2 regions of the Spirillospora sp. NPDC052269 genome follow, and region 1 is predicted to be linked to the other one. Evidence: predicted binding sites of a transcription regulator. Region 1 holds the regulator's gene; the other holds the start of a gene.
What was found. Region 1 encodes HrcA, which represses chaperone genes, less so after heat shock. Its sites were predicted from a motif close to TTGGCACTCTCNNNNNGAGAGTGCCAA; they were not measured.

Region 1 (9,458 bases):
CCGAACGGGGGGTGGGGGACGGCAAAGGCGGCGAAATAGGTGACCGAGGCACAGCAGAAGATGCCCTTTCGTAAACCGGACGACGAGGGTGCGCGTCCCACAGACGTGACCGAGACCCTCGTGGCCAGGGGAACGGCGGGGGCAGTCGCCGTCGCCTGGGACGCCGACCAGGCGGTGACCGCGCTCTACAGCGCCAACTACCGCTCCCTGGTGCGGCTCGCCGCCATGCTCGTCCGGGACGCCGGGACGGCCGAAGAGGTCGTCCAGGACGCGTTCGTGGCGATGCACGGCGGCTGGCGCCGGCTCCGTGACCCGGACAAGGCGCTGTCGTACCTGCGGCAGGCGGTGGTCAACCGGTCACGCTCGGTGCTGCGGCACCGCGCGGTGGTGGAGAAGTACGCCCCCAAGGGGCTGCCCGACGCCCCCAGCGCGGAGGCCGGGGCCATCGGCGAGCTGGAGCGCTCGGCGGTGGTGGACGCGCTGCACCGGCTGCCCACGCGCCAGCGTGAGGCCCTGGTGCTGCGCTACTACGCCGATTTGTCCGAAGCGGAGATCGCCGCGACGATGGGCATCTCGAAGGGCGCCGTGAAGAGCCACACGGCGCGCGGGATGACCGCGATGCGCAATGTTCTGGAGCAGTTCTCATGACCACGGGCCCCCACGACGAGCACGGCGAGATCCTGCGCCGTGCCCTGCACGCGGAGGCGGAGCGGGTCACTCCCTCGGCGGACGGCCTGGAGCGCATCCGCGCCCGCGTCGCCGAGCGGGAGCGGCGGAGATTTCCCGGCCGGGCCGGCTGGGACTGGTTCACCGCCAACTGGACGCGTCCGGTCCTGGCGGTGGGCGCGGCCGTGGCCATCGCGGGCCTCGGAGTCTCGGCGCCCCAGACGTTCGACCTGATCCAGTCGCCCATGGGCAACGACGGCCCGTTCTCCAAGGGCCACCACGGCTCCCAGGGCGACAGCGGCGCGGGCTCGATCGACTCCTCCTCGCCGTCGCAGGGCCAGTCCCCCCCGGGGCACGACCCGTCCGGGACGACGCGTCCGACGACCTCCGAGGGGCCGGTGTCGTCGACGGCGTCGCCGACCTGCGAGCCGTCCACGGAGGTGCACTCCTCGGGCGCGCCGTCCCACAGCGCGGCCAGGCACCCGGGGTTCAAGCAGTCCGGCGAGCCGACCTGCCCGACGCACACCTCCACGCCCAGCGGCTCGCCCACGCCGACGCTGCCCCCCAGCCCGACGCCCGACCCGACCGACTCCACCCCGCCGCCGCCCACCACCTCGCCCGAGACCCACGGCAGCGAGGCCCCGGCCTCCACCGGCGAGTAGGCGGGGACGGCCGGTCACCGGCGCGGCGGAGCGGCGCCGGGCGGACTACCAGCGGCCGGTGGCGGCCAGCAGGACGGCCGCGGCGGCGACGCCCGCCGTCGAGGTGCGCAGGACGGTCGGCCCGAGCAGCGCCGGGCGTCCCCCGGCGGCGCCGAGGCGCTCGACCTCGTCCTCGCTGAGGCCGCCCTCGGGGCCGACCACGATGACGATCTCGCCGTCCGCGGGGGGCGCGAGCGCGGTCAGCGGCTCGGCGGCCTCCTCGTGCAGCAGGACGGCCGCGGACGCGGCGGCGACACGCTTCTCGACGTCCGCCGTGGAGGCCAGCTCCGACACGATCGGGAAGTGGGCGCGGCGGGCCTGCTTGGCGGCCTCCCGCGCCGTGTTGCGCCAGCGGCCGAGGGACTTCTCGCGGCGCTCGGGCTTCCACTGCGTGATGCAGCGCGAGGCGGCCCACGGGACGATCTCGTCGACGCCGACCTCGGTCATGGTCTCGACGGCCAGCTCGCCCCGGTCGCCCTTCGGCAGCGCCTGGACGACCACCAGCCGCGGGCTCGGCGCGGGCACCTGCCGCCGGGACAGCACGTCCAGGGTGAGGGACGCCTTGTCGGCGACGGCCACGACGCACTCGGCGACCAGGCCCGCGCCGTCGGTCAGGTCGACGCGCTCACCGGCGCGCAGCCGCCGCACGGCCGCCGCGTGGCGGCCTTCCGGGCCGTCCAGCAGGACGCGCTCGCCCGCGAGGCGGCCCGGCTCGGCGAGGAACACCGGCGCGCTCACCGGCCCCCGCCCTTCGTCGTCACAACGCTCGCGCGCACGGCGTTCGCGCGCACGGCGTTCGCGCGCACGGCGTTCGCGCGCACGGCGTTCGCGCGCACGGCGTTCGCGCGCACGGCGTTCGCGCGCACGGCGTTCGCCGACGCGGTGTTCGCCGACGCGGTGTTCGCCGACGCGGCGGACGACCGCCCGGAGGCCGCCGTCCGCGCCGTTCGCTCAACCGTTCGCCGGAGCGTCATCAGTGCTGGTTGAAGACGTCCCGCAGGCGGGAGAAGACGCCCCGCTGCCCGGGCGCGAACTTGCCGGGCGGGCGCTCCTCGTCGCGGAGCTGGGCGAGCTGGCGCAGCAGGCCCTCCTGCTCCTCGTCCAGCTTCGTCGGGGTCTCGACGTTGACGTGGATGTGCAGGTCGCCGCGGCCGGACTCGTTCAGGTGCCGGACGCCGCGGCCGTAGAGCCGGATCACCTCGCCGGACTGCGTGCCCGGCTTGATGTCGATCTCCTCCGCGCCGTCCAGCGTCTCGACGGTGACGTTGGTGCCGAGCGCGGCGGCGGTCATCGGGATGCCGACCGTGCAGTGCAGGTCGTCGCCCTCCCGCTCGAAGATCGGGTGCGGCTTCTCGACGATCTCCAGGAACAGGTCGCCGGGCGGGCCGCCGCCGGGGCCGACCTCGCCCTCGCCCGCGAGCTGGATGTGGATGCCGTTCTCCACGCCCGCCGGGATCTTGACCTTGACGGTCCGCCGGGTGCGGACCCGGCCGTCGCCGGAGCACTCCGGGCAGGGGTTGCGGATCACCGAGCCGAAGCCGCCGCACTGCGGGCACGGCCGGGACGTCATGACCTGGCCGAGGAAGGACCGCTGCACCTGCTGGACCTCGCCCCGGCCCTGGCACATGTCGCAGGTCTCGGGGTGGGAGCCGGGCGCCGCGCCCTCGCCGTGGCAGGTGTCGCAGACCACGGCGGTGTCGATGGACAGCTCGCGGGTGGTGCCGAACGCGGTCTCGTTCAGGTCGAGCTCGACCCGGAGCGTGGCGTTGCGGCCGCGCCGGGCCCGCGAGCGGGGTCCGCGCGCGGAGGCGGTGCCGAAGAAGGCGTCCATGATGTCGCTGAACGGGAAGCCCGCGCCGAAGCCGCCGGCTCCCGCGCCCGCGCCGCCGCCCGGGGCGAACGGGTCCGCCCCCAGGTCGTACATCTCGCGCTTCTTGGGGTCGGAGAGCACCTCGTAGGCCTGGGTGATCTCCTTGAACTTCTCCTGCGTCTCCGGATCGGGGTTGACGTCGGGGTGCAGCTCGCGGGCGAGCCTCCGGTACGCCTTCTTGATCTCGTCCGGGCCTGCGTCGCGGCGGACGCCGAGGGTCCCGTAGTAGTCGTTTGCCACCTACGACCCCGCCAGGATCTGTCCGACGTAGCGTGCCACTGCCCGTACCGCTCCCATCGTGCCGGGGTAGTCCATCCGAGTAGGCCCGAGTACACCGAGGCGGGCCAGGGTGAGGTCGCCGACCCCGTATCCGGCGGCGACCACGGATGTCGACCGGAGCCCCTCGTCGGGGTTCTCCGTGCCGATCCGAACCGTAACAGTAGAGGAGTCGGCGGACTCCCCGAGCAGCCGCATCAGCACGACCTGCTCTTCCAGCGCCTCCAGGACGTCCCGGAAGCTGCGCGAGAAGTCGACGTGCGCGAGGTTGGCGGCGCCGGCGAAGACGACCTTCTCCTCGTGCTTCTCGACCAGGGTCTCCAGCAGGACCGACAGCACCGCCGCGGCGGCGGGCCGCTCCTCCGGGGAGACCTTCTCGGGCAGGTCGGAGACCGCGCCCGGGACGTCGCCGAACGCCAGGCCCGACAGGCAGGTGTTCAGCAGCGCGCGCAGGTGGCCGACCGACTCCTCCGAGAGTTCGTGGAAGGTCTCGATGAGGCGCTGCTCGACCCGTCCTGTGTCGGTGATCAGGACGAGCAGCACCCGCCCGGTCGCGACCGGGACGAGCTCCACGTGCCGGACGTAGGAGCGGGTCAGCGACGGGTACTGGACCACGGCGACCTGCCGGGTCAGCTGGGCGAGCAGCCGGACGGTGCGGCCGACCACGTCGTCCAGGTCGTAGGCCCCGGACAGGAACGTCTCGATGGCCCGCTTCTCCGCCTTGGAGAGGGGCTTGATCGTCGACAGCCGGTCGACGAACAGCCGGTACCCCTTGTCGGTGGGGATGCGGCCGGCGCTGGTGTGCGGCTGCTGGATGTAGCCCTGCTCCTCCAGGACGGCCATGTCGTTGCGGATGGTCGCGGGCGACACGCCGAGATTGTGCCGATCCACCAGAGCCTTGGAGCCGACCGGCTCGTTGGTGGAGACATAGTCCTCGACTATGGCGCGCAGGACCGCGAGTTTCCGGTCGTCGAGCACGTCGTCACCTCCCCTGCCCCCGCTACTGGCACTCCATACTTCCGAGTGCCAAGTGTACGACCCTGAGGGGACATCCCGGATCCGCCCGAAGCATGGTTCGGTCTGTGAGCCCTCTCGGTGAGTCGTTATTGTCATCCCCCGTGCGGAGCAAGGACTACGGTGACGACGTTCTGGCGGGCGACTGGCGGCGGCCCCTGAAGGGCACGATCCCGGACGTCCCGGCCGATCCCGGCCTGGTCGCCGAGGACCCGGCCAGCGGGTTCTGCGGCGCGGTCGTCGGCTGCGACAAGTTCGGCGTGACGCTGGAGGACCGGCACGGCAGGCGCCGGATCTTCCCGCTGGCCAAGGCGGGCTTCCTGATCGACGGGAAGCCGGTGACGCTCGTCCGGCCGGGGCCGTCCGCGCCGCCCGGGCCGCTGCGCTCGGCGTCCGGGTCGGTCGCGGTCCAGGGGCTGCGCGCGCAGGTCGCCAAGGAGTCGCGGATCTACGTCGAGGGCGCCCACGACGCCGAGCTGGTCGAGAAGATCTGGGGCCACGACCTGCGCGTCGAGGGCGTCGTCGTGGAGTTCCTGGAGGGCGTGGACGATCTTCCCGCGATCGTCGAGGAGTTCGCGCCGGACGAGGGCCGGAGGCTGGGCGTCCTGGTCGACCACCTGGTGGAGGGCTCCAAGGAGAGCCGGATCGCCGCGCGGGTCACGTCCCCGTACGTGCTGGTCACCGGGCACCCGTTCATCGACATCTGGGAAGCGGTCAAGCCGTCCGCGGTCGGCATCCGCGCGTGGCCCCGCGTCCCGCGCGGCCTTCCCTGGAAGGAGGGCGTGCTGGAGGCGCTGGGCTGGCGGATGGAGACCGGCGAGGCGTGGAGGCGCATCCTCGGGCGGGTGAACACCTACGCCGACCTCGAGCCGGAGCTCCTGGGACGGGTCGAGGAGCTCATCGACTTCGTGACCGTCCCGTGACTCTGCGTAACTTTACCATTACCCTCTGCATTTACCCCTGATCTGGCGGAATATCGGACAGCGATCGGTTCGTTACCCGTTGCGAGAGACGTGTTGTGTTCTCACGCCAGAGGGGGGCCGAAAATGACCAGCCGAGGCAGAACACCCACGCAGGGCCATGGGTCCGTCCTCATCGACTCCGCGCGCGCCCACGAGGCGCGTGACCACGAGTCGCGCACACACGAGCCACACGTGGACGAACCGCTCGGGCATGAACGGCGCGAGCACCGGGCGGACGACCCGGCGCCCGGCGTGTACCTGTCCGGCCACTACGTGCCGCCGACGTTCGTCCCCAGCTCCGACTGGACTCAGGTCGAGCTGGGAATGCCGCTGCCGCCGCCCGTCACGCCGTGGGAGCGCGACAAGGCCGGCTGGGCCGAGCTGAGCGGACTGATCGGCATGTCCGCCGCGGCCGTGTTCTCCGCGTTCACGCTGGGGCTGCTGGTCCTGGCCACGTGGATCGCGCCGTTCGTGTTCTTCACGATCTACAAGAACCGTTCGCCGTTCGTCCGCTACCACGCGGCGCAGGCCCTGAACGTCCAGCTCACGGGCATGGTCGTCGGCGTGGGCGCGGTGGCGCTGTCGGCGGCCACGCTCGGCCTCGGCGCCGTGCTCGCGGTCCCGATCACGCTGGTCTTCTGGCTCGTCCAGTTCATCTTCATGATCATCGCGACCTCGCGGGCCGAGGCGGGCGGCTGGTACGCGATCCCGGCCTTCCTGGCCTGGCCGATCGTGCGCTGATCAGACCGGACACCCGGCGGTCCGCGCACTTGAGGCCCGGTCCGCTCGGGTGAGTCCGCTCAGGTGAGGTCGCGGACGACGGCGTCCGCGAGGAGTCGGCCGCGCAGGGTGAGAACCGCGCGGCCGTCGCCCACCGGCTCGAGCAGGCCGTCCGCGACCAGGTCGCGGACGGCTCGCTCGTCCAGCAGGTCGACCGGGCAGCCGTCCGCGAGCCGCAGTTCCAGCATGATCCGCTCGATGTGCCTGTCCTCGTCGGTGAGGAGCTCGCGCGCGTGCGCGGGGGTGACCCCCTCGGCGAGGCGGGACGCGTAGGCGGCCGGGTGCTTGACGTTCCACCAGCGGGTTCCGCCGACGTGGCTGTGCGCGCCCGGGCCGACGCCCCACCAGTCCGCGCCCGTCCAGTACAGGAGGTTGTGGCGGCAGGCGGCGTCGGCGTCCCTGGCCCAGTTGGAGATCTCGTACCAGCGCAGGCCGTGCGCCGACAGCATCTCGTCGGCCATCAGGTAGCGATCGGCCATCGCGTCGTCGTCCGGAGCGGCCAGCTCACCGCGCCTGACCTGCGCGGCGAGGCGCGTGCCGTCCTCCACGATCAGGGCGTAGGCCGAGACGTGATCCGGTTCACACGCGAGCGCCGCCTCCAGGGACGCCCGCCAGTCGTCGTCGCTCTCCCCCGGCGTCCCGTAGATCAGGTCCAGGTTGACGTGCTCGAACCCGGCGGCGCGCGTCCAGTCGACCACCTGCGGGACGCGGCCGGGCGTGTGCGTGCGGTCGAGCACCTTCAGGACGTGCTCGCGCGCGCTCTGCATGCCGTACGAGACGCGCGTGAAGCCGACCTCGCGCAGGCGCGCGAGATACGCCTCGTCGACCGACTCGGGATTGGCCTCGGTCGTGACCTCGGCGCCCGGGGCCAGGCCGAACTCCTTGTCGATCGCGTCCAGGACGCGGCCCAGGTCGTCCGGGGAGAGCAGGGTCGGCGTGCCGCCGCCAACGAAGACCGTCTCGACCGGGAGATCCACGTCTCCCAGCACGCGGCGGGCCATCCGGACCTCGGCGACCGCGGTCTCCGCGTAGGAGTCGCGGCTCGCGCCGGGGCCGAGCTCGGTGGCCGTGTAGGTGTTGAAGTCGCAGTAGCCGCAGCGCGTCACACAGAACGGCACATGGACGTAGAACGCGAACGGGCGCGCACCCAGCCCCGCGAGGGCGCTGCCGGGCAGCGCCCCGTCGGCGGGGACGGGATCTCCGTCGGGAAGGATCGAGGGCACCCTTCAAGTCTGCCCCGCCCCGCCCCCTGCTCGGACCGTCCGGCCCGGGCGCGGCGCCCCCGGTGGGCGGTCAGCGGCCGGAGGAGAGCCCGGACGCGCGGAGCTTGGCCCGCAGCCACCCTGGGATGTGCTCGTCCGCGCGCGGGAAACGATCAAGATCCTGCCGGTAGGCGGACGGCCCGAGCGGCGGGGTGAAGTCGGGCTCGCCGTCGTAGTCGAACTCGGCGCTGAACCGGCCGGACCGCTCGACCGACAGCCGCGCGGTGAACCAGGCGCCCTTGTCGCGCCGGTACATGGCGCGGCGCAGCTCGTCCATCCGGCCGACGGCCTGGCCGGGCGGCATCGCGGTGCGGGTCCGGCCGTCCGGCTCGACGATCTCGAAGGTGGCGCTGTCGATGCCGACCGTCGCGCGGAACTCCAGCCCGAGCCGCTCCCAGTCCTCCGGGGCCGCCGACCGCAGCGCGCGGACGGCGCCGTTCACCGCCTCCCGCTCGCGCGGACTGCGGAGAACCTGCTCGGAGTGGGTCACGGTGGAACCTCCGGACATTGCGGAAGCTGCGGGAACGGCGGACGCGAACCGGCGCCCCGTGGCGTCCCGGGCCTGGCGGCCGGGCCGTCCTGACGACGGTACCGACATCGCGGCGCGGGCCAAGCTCGGCCCGCCGTGTCGCGCCCAACCCGCTCCGTCCGGGCGGGGGACACCTCGGACATCCCGCCGTGATCATCACGAAGGCCCTCCCCCGCGAGGCGCCGTCCGCCGCCTGATCGCCGGGATCGCCCGGCCGTCCGGGGCGGATAGGGTCGCGGAGTGGGATGGGAACGGGGTCTGGTGCCCGCGCGGGTGATGCTGCGCGGCGGCGACGAAGGCTGGGAGTACACGGTCGTCTCCGAGTGCGGACGGTCCAGCGACGAACCGCTGGCCGGGGCCGGCGCGACCTGGCGGACCGGCATCCGCGCCCGGGACCCCCATCCGCCCGCGTGGTGGGCCGGGCATCTGGCCACCATGGCCGAGGGCATACGCATGGTGGTCGAGCGGGAGCTCACCGACCGGACCTTCGCCGAGCTGGGCGTGGAGACCGAGATCTCCTGGTTCGCCGTCCGCGACCCGGTCGAGTGGGAGGGCCTGGTCACGCTCCGCGACCCCGACCCGGCGCGGTTCCCCGGCGAGGTCCCGCCGTTCGTGGTCACCCTCCAGCCGGGCCGCGGCGCCGTGCTCCCGGACGACCACCTGCTGTTCTTCACCGAGGCCGCCGACGCCTGGACGACCCTCGCCGCCATCGCCGAACGCTGTGGCACCGCCGCGCCGCGCGCGTCCTTCCTGTGCGGCTGGGACGGGCACCGCACCATCCACATCGGCCGCGGTGCCCTCTCGGTTTCGACCATCAAGGGCCCGGACGGCGTGGAGCGGATCGGCCAGGTCTTCGCCAGCCGCGTGCCCGGCTGGGGCGGCAATCCCGAGCTGCGTCCCCGGCTGGAGGGCATCGATCTGCTCGACGAGCCCGCCGCCGACGTCACCGGCCTGTTCCGCGAGCTCGGGCACGAGGTCCTCGAGCACGGAGGGTCCACCTCGGTGCCCGCGATGGGCCTCTACCTCACCCGCCCGCACGACGCCCCGGAATCGCCGGTGTTCGGCGGCGCGTCCCTGGAGTTCCCGGGCCTCAGCAGCAGGTACGAGTAGCCGAAGGACGGCGACGGCGCCTCCGGTTCGCCGCTTCCCCACGAAGCCGACACACACCGGGGATCTTCCTTTCACCGGCCCGCAACCAAGCGGGCCTACCTTCCGGGCTCATGGACATTCGCCTGCGCCACCTCACCCTCGGCCTCGCGGCCGGCCTCGCCGCCGTCCCCCTCGTCACCGCTCCCCCCGCGTCCGCCGCGTCCGGGCTGGTCGTGGAACGGTCCGGCCCGGCCCGCTCGCTCTCGTTCACCGCCGCCCGCGACGGCGAGGCGGTGATCGGCTTCACGG
Region 2 (9,458 bases), on a different contig from region 1:
ACGTCCTGCGACGAGACCGGGGTCGGGATCGTCCGGGGGCACACGCTGCTGGCCGACTCGATCGCCTCCAGCGTCGAGCAGCACGCCCGCTTCGGCGGGGTCGTGCCCGAGGTCGCCTCGCGCGCGCACCTGGAGGCGATGACCCCGACCGTCGAGCGGGCGCTCGAGGAGGCCGGGGTCACCTTCAAGGACATCGACGCGTTCGCGGTGACGGCCGGGCCGGGACTGCCGGGCGCGCTGATGGTCGGCGTCGCGGCGGCCAAGGCGTACGCGCTGTCGCTCGGCAAGCCGCTGTACGGCGTGAACCACCTCGCCGCGCACGTCTGCGTCGACCAGCTCGAACACGGCCCGCTGCCGAAGCCGTGCGTGGCGATGCTGGTGTCCGGCGGGCACTCGTCGCTGCTGCTCGTCCCGGACGTGTCGTCCGACGTCCGGTCCCTCGGCACCACCGTGGACGACGCGGCGGGCGAGGCGTTCGACAAGGTCGCCCGGGTGCTGGACCTCGGCTTCCCCGGCGGCCCGGTGATCGACCGGATGGCCCGCGAGGGCGACCCGGCGGCGATCGCGTTCCCGCGCGGCAAGTACGCCGACGGCACCTACGACTTCTCGTTCTCCGGCCTGAAGACGGCCGTGGCGCGCTGGGTCGAGGCGAAGGAGCGGGCCGGGGAGCCGGTCCCGGTCGCCGACGTCGCCGCGTCCTTCCAGGAGGCCGTCGTGGACGTGCTGACCCACAAGGCCCTCAAGGTCTGCAAGGACAACGGCGTCAAGGACCTGCTCATCGGCGGTGGCGTGGCGGCGAACTCGCGCCTGCGCGCGCTCGCGCAGGAGCGCTGCGACCGCGCCGGTGTCCGCCTGCGGGTGCCGCGGCCGAAGCTGTGCACCGACAACGGCGCGATGGTCGCCGCGCTCGGCTCCGAGCTGGTCGCGAACGGGCTCGCCCCGTCCGACCTGGGCCTGCCCGCCGACTCCAGCCTCCCGATCGACACCGTCACCCTCTGAACCCGGGCGGGACCCGCTAGAGCAGGGTCGCAAGGTAGGTCTCGGCCCGGATCGCGTCCCCTTCGGACAGGACGCGTCCGGGCTCCTCGGGCAGCAGGTCGAGCACGCAGGCCAGGTCCCAGTACGGGTCCTGGTCGTGGCCGCCCGCGACCTGGTCGAAGCACTCCCGGAAGCGGTCGGCGACGGCCACGCCGTAGCGCAGCGCGAGCCGCAGCCGCATCTGCCCGACGTCCACGCCGGCCGGGCCGGACGACGCGTCCGACCAGTCCACGACGCCGGTGAGCCTGCCGCGCGACCACAGCGTGTTGTCCGGGTGGTAGTCGCGGTGGACGAACCGGGACGGCGCGTCCGGCACGGGCCCGGACGCGACCTCGCACGCCCGCTCCCACAGCTCCGGACGCGTCGCGTGCTTCGGCGGACGCCGCAGGTCGGGCCGGTTGCGCGGGACGTACGGCGGCATCGAGGCCGCGCCGCGCAGCGCGTGCACCGGCAGCAGCGCCGCGGCCAGCTGGATCAGGACCTCCGGCAGGTCGTCCGGGACGGGCCGGGGCGGGTGCCCGGGAAGCCGGGTGAGCAGCAGCGCGGGCGCGTCGCAGTGCGCGCCCGCCGGGTCTGCGGCGACCAGCGACGGCGTCGGGATCTCGCAGGCGGCGAGCAGGGCCAGCGCGGCGATCTCGCGCTCGGGCGAGTACTCGCAGTCGGCGAAGGCCGCGCCGGGCCCGTCGGACGCGAGCGGGTCGCGCGGCAGCCAGCGGCGCAGCACCAGCCGGTGCTCGCTGCCCGAGCCGCTCTCCACCACCAGTGCGTGGTTGGCGTGCGCGGTTCCGCCGGGCAGCGGCCGGATCGCGCGGATCTCGGCGCCCCGGCCGAAGCACTCGCGCACCCAGCCGAGGGTGGCCGTGCTCGGCGGTGCGCCGACGAAGAGGCTGAGGGCCGGGGCGAGGGCCGGGGAGCGGGTCACGAGATCCATGAAAACGGATTCAGGCATGTATCGAGGGTGATTTGACGAAGGCGGAACGTGAGGACGCGCACGTCGCGGGGGCGGGGCGTCGCCGCGCGCGCCGTCCGTCCGCGCGTCCGGGACACCCCGCCCCCGGCGGTGCTGCTCAGTCCTTGCCCCCGTCGCGGCGCGGGCGCAGCAGCGCCTCGGCCAGGGCGAGCATGGTCTCCTCCAGCGTGGACAGCCGCTTGAGCACGTCCTCGTGCACCGCCGTCATCTGCTTGGTGACGTCGCCGTGCACGTTGTCGACCTTGCGGCCGACCTCGCCCTGGACGTCCTCGAACCGGCGGCCCAGCGCCTCCTGCACGGCCTCGGCGCGACGCGTGACCTCCTCCTGGACGCCGTCGACGCGGCGGGTGAACTCCTCCTGGACGCCGCCGACCCGGCGGGACACGTCCTCGTGGATCGAGTCGACCTGCTTGGTGACGTCCTCGTGGATGTCGTCGATCCGCTTGGACACGTCGTCGTGCACTCCGCTGACCTGCCGCGACACCTCGTTGTGGACGGACTCGACCTGCTTGGTGACGTCGGTGTGCACCGACTCGACCCGGCGGGACACGATGTCGACCTGGGTGGTGAACTCCAGCAGCGCGGAGTCGACCTTGCGGGTGACCTCCTCGTGGATGCCCTCGATCCGGTCGCGGACGTCCTCGTGGACGTTCTCGAACCGCCGGGAGAACTCGTCCATCCGCTTGGCGACGTCGCTGTAGGCCGTCCTGGCGATCTGCGACATGGTCGCCTTCACCTCGTCCCGGTCGGGCCGGGCGCGCAGCTCCTCGATCAGCGGGTCGACCGCGTCGGCGAGGTGCTTCTCCAGCGCGTCGAACCGGTCGCTGTGGTCCATGACCGGACGCTGCACCAGCTCGGCGACCTTGCGGTGCAGCTCGCCGGTCTCCAGCGTGGCGGGCAGCCGCCCGATCCGCTCGTTGACGCCGTCGATCCGGTCGTCCACGCCCTCGAACCGGCCGTCCAGGCCCTCGAGCTTGCCCGACAGCCCGGCGAGCCGGCCGTCGAGCCCGCCCAGCCGCCCGTCCAGGCCGTCGAGGCGTCCTCCGACGCCCTCGACGCGGCCGTTGACGGCCTCCAGGCCCTGCTCGACGCGATCGGCCATCTCACCGAGGGACTGGTCGACGCGGGTGGTCACGCCGTTGATGGAATGCTCCAGCCGCTCCGCCCGGTGCCCCATCTCCGCGAGGGACTTGTCCAGCCGGTTGAAGCGGACGGAGGCGGCCTCCATGCTTCCTTGCAGCTTGTCGAGCCGCTTGGCCATGTCCTCGATGCGTTGCGTCGCCTGCCGGGTGGCGTCGGCCATGTCCTGGGCGTTGTCGAGCACGGCCTGCATGCGGGTGAGGCCCTCGTCGACGTTCTCGGCGACCACGCCGACATCGGCCCACAGCGCCGGCAGTTCGGCGACCGGCTTGACCCGCTCGCCGACCGCCTCGATGTGCTCCGCGAGCCCCTCGGCCCACTCCGGAGGCTTGCTGGACAGGTCGTCGACCTGTCCGCGGACGCTGTCGAGCTGCCCGGTGAGGCCGCTGAGCTCGCGCTCGCGCACCTCGCGGAGCAACCACTCCATCCCCTCCAGGCGCTGCCGGATCTCGTCCAGGACCTGTCCCTGTGAACGCTGTTCGTAGACATGGTCCTGCGCCGCACGGGCGAGCAACTCCCGCATCCGGTCCGAGACCGGTTGACCCCCCGTCTGCAGGAAGTTGTGATTCGTTTCCACCCGATGCTCCTTCGTGTGCCGACGCGGCGAAATGGCGCAACGGCAGTGATTTCTGAACGCCTCACTGTAGTGCGTGCCGGGGGCGGCGATATGCACTAGCAAGGAAAATTACGAGTTCTGTGGAATGAGCTTTGTCGCCCTACTGGAGAGTTAGGTCACCGATCATCCCGGCCGGGGTTTTCTCCCCGGTTCGGTCAAGGTTCCGCCAGTTGCGGCGGCGCCGTCCCCGGTACGGACGGGCAAGCCGTCCGCGTGCGGGCCCGCCGGGGTGCGGCACAAGTCCGCACATCTCGCCGAACATCCTCGTCCCGGTAGTGGCGGGGATGGTCGGTCGGCGGGCCGCGCACCCGTACGGCGAGAAACCGTCACGTGCGTGGCCGACCATTCCAGGATGGCATTTCGAGGCGCTCTCGAAGGCAGGTGCGACGCGCCGATCAGGCCATTGTGTCAAATGACCTTGGCGGGCGCGCTGCAATCATTGGCTAACGCGATGCCGGAATGCGCGCACTATTTGCGTGATCGTGGTGCGCCGCGCGGTCCGGCTTGGCCGCCGGAAGCGATGTGAAGATCATTGGGCTGGATTAGCCCGCAGGACGCGCGAGGACGGCCACCGGGTCGTCGCCGACGCGGGTCAGCACGAGGACGACCTCGCCGCCGCCCGCGGCCCCCCGCCGGCCGCCGCCGAAGCCGAGATCGCGGCGCAGCCGCTCGACGTCCCCGGCGAAGCCGCGCTTCTTGATCGTCAGGATCCCGGCGCCGCGCCGTCGCAGCTCCGCCCGGAGCCGCTTGAGCGAGAACGGCAGCACGTCGTCGATCTCGTAGGACGCCCCGAACGGGGTCTCCTTCAGGGTGTCGGACGTGATGTACGCGATACGCGGGTCGACCAGCCCTCCGCCGACCATCGCCGCGACCTCCGCGACCAGATGCGCCCGGATGACCGCTCCGTCCGGCTCGTACAGATACCGTCCCCAGCCCCGGATCTCCGGCTCGCCGAGCCCGTCGTCCGGCACCAACGTCACCGTCCCGGCGTCCGCGTCCGCCGGGGAGTACGTGGATCCCTGCGCGGACGGGATGAGGGTCGCGCGGCGGCGGACGGTCCCGGCGAGGTCGCCGAGCCAGAGGGCGGCCTCCTTCACGTCCCCGCCGACCGAGATCCACTCGGCTTCCGCGCCGTCCGGCACGGCCTCGTGCGGGATGCCCGGCGCGACCTTCACGCACGCGGCCGGGACGCTCTGGGCCATCTCCAGGACGACGTCCAGCGGCGGCTCGTACGCGCGCGGGTCGAAGATTCGTCCGCGCGCGGTCCGTCGGCCGGGATCGGCGAACACCGCGCCGTGCCCGGACGGATCGGCCGCCGTCCCGTCGCCCACCCGGACGGAGGCCAGCTCGTCCACGCCGAAGGCCGCGAGGTTGGCCCGTGCGACCTCGGCCGTGAGCGGATCCAGCTCGACGCCGTCGCCCGGCACCCCGGCCAGGGCGCGCCCGACGAGATCGGCCCCGATCCCGCAACCGACTTCCAACGTGCGGTGAATCTTTGGCAAAGCCGCGAAGCGCCGGGCCCGGTGGGAGGCCACGCCGGCGCGCGTTGACTGCTCCAGTCCGGCCGGAGTGAAGAACATGCGGGACGCGTCGTCCCCGAACTTGGCGCGCGCCCGCTCCCGCAGCCGGAGCTGGGTCAGCGCGGCGTTGACCAGCTCGGCCGGGAACCGGCCGCGCAGCCGCGTGGCGGTCGCGAGCAGGCCCGCCTCGGTCAGGTCGGCGCCGTCCGCCTCGGCGAGCAGGTCCCGGCCGAGCGGTGTCAGCAGGTCGCGGAACGCCTCGGTGTCCATAGCCTGGACGGTAGCGCCCGCGCGGGAGCACCCGTGCGGCGCGACCATGGCAGACCAGGCGTCCGCCTGCTCCGAAGGGCCGTGCCGGAAGGCCGGGGGCCGCCCTGGGGGACCGGACGCGGAGGACGAAGGAACGGGCTCGGCGCGGTTCGTGTTGACGGCTTACCGGGTCGGGCATAGTCTCCATGACTGGCACTCTCAGTGTGAGAGTGCCAAACAGCGACAAGGTCGGTCTGGCACCCGCGACGACAGGCCGGTCCAGGGTCGCCTCTCTGTCATCTGTGCTGGTCGGCCCGTGAGGCCGGCCGAGGACCAATCGAAGGGGAGGTCTGATCGTGACGACCGCCACCAAGGTTGCTCTCAAGCCGCTTGAGGACCGCATCGTCGTCCAGCCGCTTGAGGCCGAGACCACCACCGCGTCGGGTCTGGTCATTCCGGACACCGCCAAGGAGAAGCCGCAGGAGGGCACCGTCCTCGCTGTGGGACCGGGTCGTGTCGACGACAAGGGCCAGCGCGTCGAGCTCGACGTGAAGGTCGGCGACGTCGTGCTGTACAGCAAGTACGGCGGCACCGAGGTCAAGTACAACAACGAGGAGTACCTCGTGCTCTCGGCTCGCGACGTTCTCGCGATCATCGAGAAGTAATCACCGAGACGTGATGCACCCGCCCCGTCCGGCCGCCGTTGGCGGGCGGTCGGGGCGGCGCGCTTGATAGAGGAGATCAACCGCATGGCGAAGATCCTGGAATTCGACGAGGACGCTCGCCGGGCTCTTGAGCGCGGCGTCAACGCTCTCGCGGACGCCGTCAAGGTGACGATCGGCCCGCGCGGCCGCAACGTCGTCATCGACAAGAAGTTCGGCGCGCCGACCATCACCAACGACGGCGTCACCATCGCCCGCGAGGTGGAGCTCGAGAACCCGTACGAGAACCTCGGGGCTCAGCTCGCCAAGGAAGTGGCGACCAAGACCAACGACATCGCCGGTGACGGCACCACCACCGCGACCGTGCTCGCCCAGGCGCTCGTGCGCGAGGGCCTGCGCAACGTCGCGGCCGGCGCGTCCCCGCTGTCGCTGAAGCGCGGCATGGACGCCGCCGCCCAGTACGTGTCCGACAAGCTCCTCAAGACCGCCCGCGAGGTGGAGGAGAAGAGCGAGATCGCGCACGTCGCGACCATCTCCGCGCAGGACGCCAAGATCGGCGAGCTGATCGCCGAGGCGTTCGAGAAGGTCGGCAAGGACGGCGTCATCACCGTCGAGGAGGCCCACACCATGGGCCTCGAGCTGGAGTTCACCGAGGGCCTCCAGTTCGACAAGGGCTACCTGTCCCCGCACATGGTGACCGACCCCGAGCGCATGGAGGCCGTCCTCGAGGACGCCTACGTGCTGATCGTGGACGGCAAGATCGGCAACGTGCAGGAGTTCCTGCCGCTGGCCGAGAAGGTCGCGCAGACCAAGAAGCCGCTGCTGGTCGTGGCCGAGGACGTCGAGGGCGAGGCCCTGGCGCTGCTCGTCGCCAACAAGATCCGCGGCACCTTCCTGTCCGTCGCGGTCAAGGCCCCCGGCTTCGGCGACCGCCGCAAGGCGATGCTCGGCGACATGGCCGTCCTCACCGGCGGCCAGGTCGTGTCCGAGGCGCTCGGCCTCAAGCTCGACACCATCGGCATCGAGGACCTCGGCCGCGCCCGCCGCATCACGGTGGACAAGGACGCCACCACCATCGTGGACGGCGAGGGCAGCGCCCAGGAGATCTCCGACCGGGTCAACCAGATCAAGGTCGAGATCGACAACTCCGACTCCGACTGGGACCGCGAGAAGCTCCAGGAGCGCCTCGCCAAGCTGTCCGGCGGCGTGTGCGTCCTGCGCGTCGGCGCCGCGACCGAGGTCGAGCTCAAGGAGAAGAAGCACCGCCTGGAGGACGCCATCTCGGCGACCCGCGCGGCCATCGAGGAGGGCATCGTCTCCGGCGGCGGCTCCGCCCTGGTGCACGTCGCCAAGGAGGGCTTCGAGGACCTCGGGCTCACCGGCGACGAGGCCACCGGCGCCGAGGCCGTCCGCCGCTCCCTGGTGGAGCCGCTGCGCTGGATCTCCGAGAACGCGGGCCAGGAAGGCTACGTCGTGGTCTCCAAGGTCCAGGAGCTCAACGCGGGCCACGGCTTCAACGCCGCGACCGGCGTCTACGGCGACCTGATCGCCGAGGGCGTCATCGACCCGGTCAAGGTCACCCGCTCCGCCGTCACCAACGCCGCGTCCATCGCCGGCATGCTCCTCACCACCGAGGTTCTCGTCGTCGAGAAGCCCGAGGAAGAGGAAGCCGCCACCGGCGGCGGTCACGGCCACGGCCACGGGCACGGCCACTGAATTTGATTGAACCTCAGGCTCCGCGTCCTCGCCTGGCGGCTCGGACACGGCCCTGAAGTTCGTGCGAGTGCGGCATCGCTTCGCGATCAACCGGGCGGGGGTTCGCCTTCGGCGTCGCCCCCGCCCGGTTGGTAACGCACTCGCGTGCGCATGCAGGTCCCCGTTCTCGGACGGGGACCTTTTGCGTTTCCCGGGGCGAGCAGCTTCCCGGGACGCGCAGCTTCTGGGGCGAGCAGCTCCTGGGACGAGTAGCTCCTGGCGTGTGCAGCCCACGTACTCGTCCTGATTCCGCACGGTTGTGGGGCTTTGCGGGTGCTCGTGCTGATTCATGTGCGGCTTCACGTGCGTATTCCCGTGCGCGCGAAAGGGGCACGGAGAGGGGTCGGCTGACCGCGTTTCGTGCTATTCGAGCGGCTCGTCCATGCACTGTGACCATTCCGTTGCCGTGGACAGTGGAGACAGGTCCGGGCCCGCTGGGCATCATGCTCTACGTGACCGAGGGAAGCTTCGCCGGGACGACGACCGCGCGCGCTACCGAACCCTCGGGGGGTCCTGCTCCGCCGGGACCCGCCGACGGCGGGCACGAGGGGCGGCTGCTGAGGTCCGTCCCGGGCCGGGTGCCACGCCCGGCGAGTCCGCCGGACGGCGACATGCGGGAGCTGACCAGCCTCGCCGTGCAGGGGGATCCGGCCGCGATCGAGGTGCTGATCGCGGAGGTGCGGCCGATGGTCGTGCGGTACTGCCGGGCCCGGCTCGGACGGGTCTCGGGGCAGTACCACATCGCCGACGACGTGGCCCAGGAGGTCTGCATCGCGGTGCTGTCGGCGCTGCCGCGCTACCGCGACATGGGACGCCCGTTCGCCTCGTTCGTGTTCGGCATCGCCGCGCACAAGATCGCCGACGCGCTGCGCAGCGCGGTGCGCGCCGCCGTCCCGACCGAGGACCTGCCGGACGGTCCGGACGAGGGGCCCGGCCCGGAGGAGACGGTCGTCCGCTACATCGAGGCGCAGCGCGCCCGCGACCTGCTCACGCGGCTCCCCGACCACCAGCGCGAACTGGTGCTGCTGCGGGTCGTCGCCGGGCTGTCGGCGGAGGAGACCGGTAATGTGCTCGGCATGTCCGCGGGGGCCGTCCGGGTCGCCCAGCACCGTGCCCTCGCCCGGCTGCGCGCGATGGCACGAGAGGAGTCGATCGCTTGACGGAACGGAGCCGTGGCGCCCCGGATCCGGCCGAGCCCCCCTGTCGGGACGACGCCCCCACCGGCTCGGCCGACCTGTCCGCGCTGTACGGCACCGACGCGCTGATCGACGCCCTCGCGGCGCGCGCCCCTCTGTCCCCGGTCTCGGATCGGCGGTTCCCGTCCGGCCCGGACCCCGTGTTGGGCCTGCTCGGCGCGTTGATCGCCGAGGTGGACGAAGGGCTGCCGTCCACGCCCGGCGTCCGGCCGACCGTTGAGACCCGCCATGGGGCGGATGCCCTGTCCGGCGAGAGCGGCCGTTCCGGGGCGGACGGCGTGTCCGGCCGGGACGGCGACGGGGACGTGCCCG

Region 2: a site for HrcA is predicted at 5,744-5,770, ahead of groES (co-chaperone GroES). Genes of this name have one in related genera too.

The regions. Positions count from the first base shown of each region.
Region 1 is NZ_JBFAUU010000006.1:324,484-333,941, forward strand. It holds gene AB0L06_RS15345 (SigE family RNA polymerase sigma factor) at 61-648, shown strand; gene AB0L06_RS15350 (hypothetical protein) at 645-1,328, shown strand; gene AB0L06_RS15355 (16S rRNA (uracil(1498)-N(3))-methyltransferase) at 1,374-2,105, opposite strand; gene AB0L06_RS15360 (hypothetical protein) at 2,025-2,354, shown strand; gene dnaJ (molecular chaperone DnaJ) at 2,341-3,477, opposite strand; gene hrcA (heat-inducible transcriptional repressor HrcA) at 3,478-4,491, opposite strand; gene AB0L06_RS15375 (DUF3097 domain-containing protein) at 4,632-5,450, shown strand; gene AB0L06_RS15380 (DUF4870 domain-containing protein) at 5,682-6,230, shown strand; gene hemW (radical SAM family heme chaperone HemW) at 6,290-7,492, opposite strand; gene AB0L06_RS15390 (hypothetical protein) at 7,563-8,021, opposite strand; gene AB0L06_RS15395 (hypothetical protein) at 8,301-9,170, shown strand; gene AB0L06_RS15400 (hypothetical protein) at 9,281-9,458, shown strand, end outside.
Region 2 is NZ_JBFAUU010000002.1:330,674-340,131, reverse strand. It holds gene tsaD (tRNA (adenosine(37)-N6)-threonylcarbamoyltransferase complex transferase subunit TsaD) at 1-999, shown strand, start outside; gene AB0L06_RS04910 (phosphotransferase family protein) at 1,016-1,987, opposite strand; gene AB0L06_RS04905 (apolipoprotein A-IV repeat region-like domain-containing protein) at 2,106-3,725, opposite strand; gene AB0L06_RS04900 (class I SAM-dependent methyltransferase) at 4,307-5,554, opposite strand; gene groES (co-chaperone GroES) at 5,890-6,198, shown strand; gene groL (chaperonin GroEL) at 6,283-7,911, shown strand; gene AB0L06_RS04885 (sigma-70 family RNA polymerase sigma factor) at 8,562-9,110, shown strand; gene AB0L06_RS04880 (hypothetical protein) at 9,107-9,458, shown strand, end outside.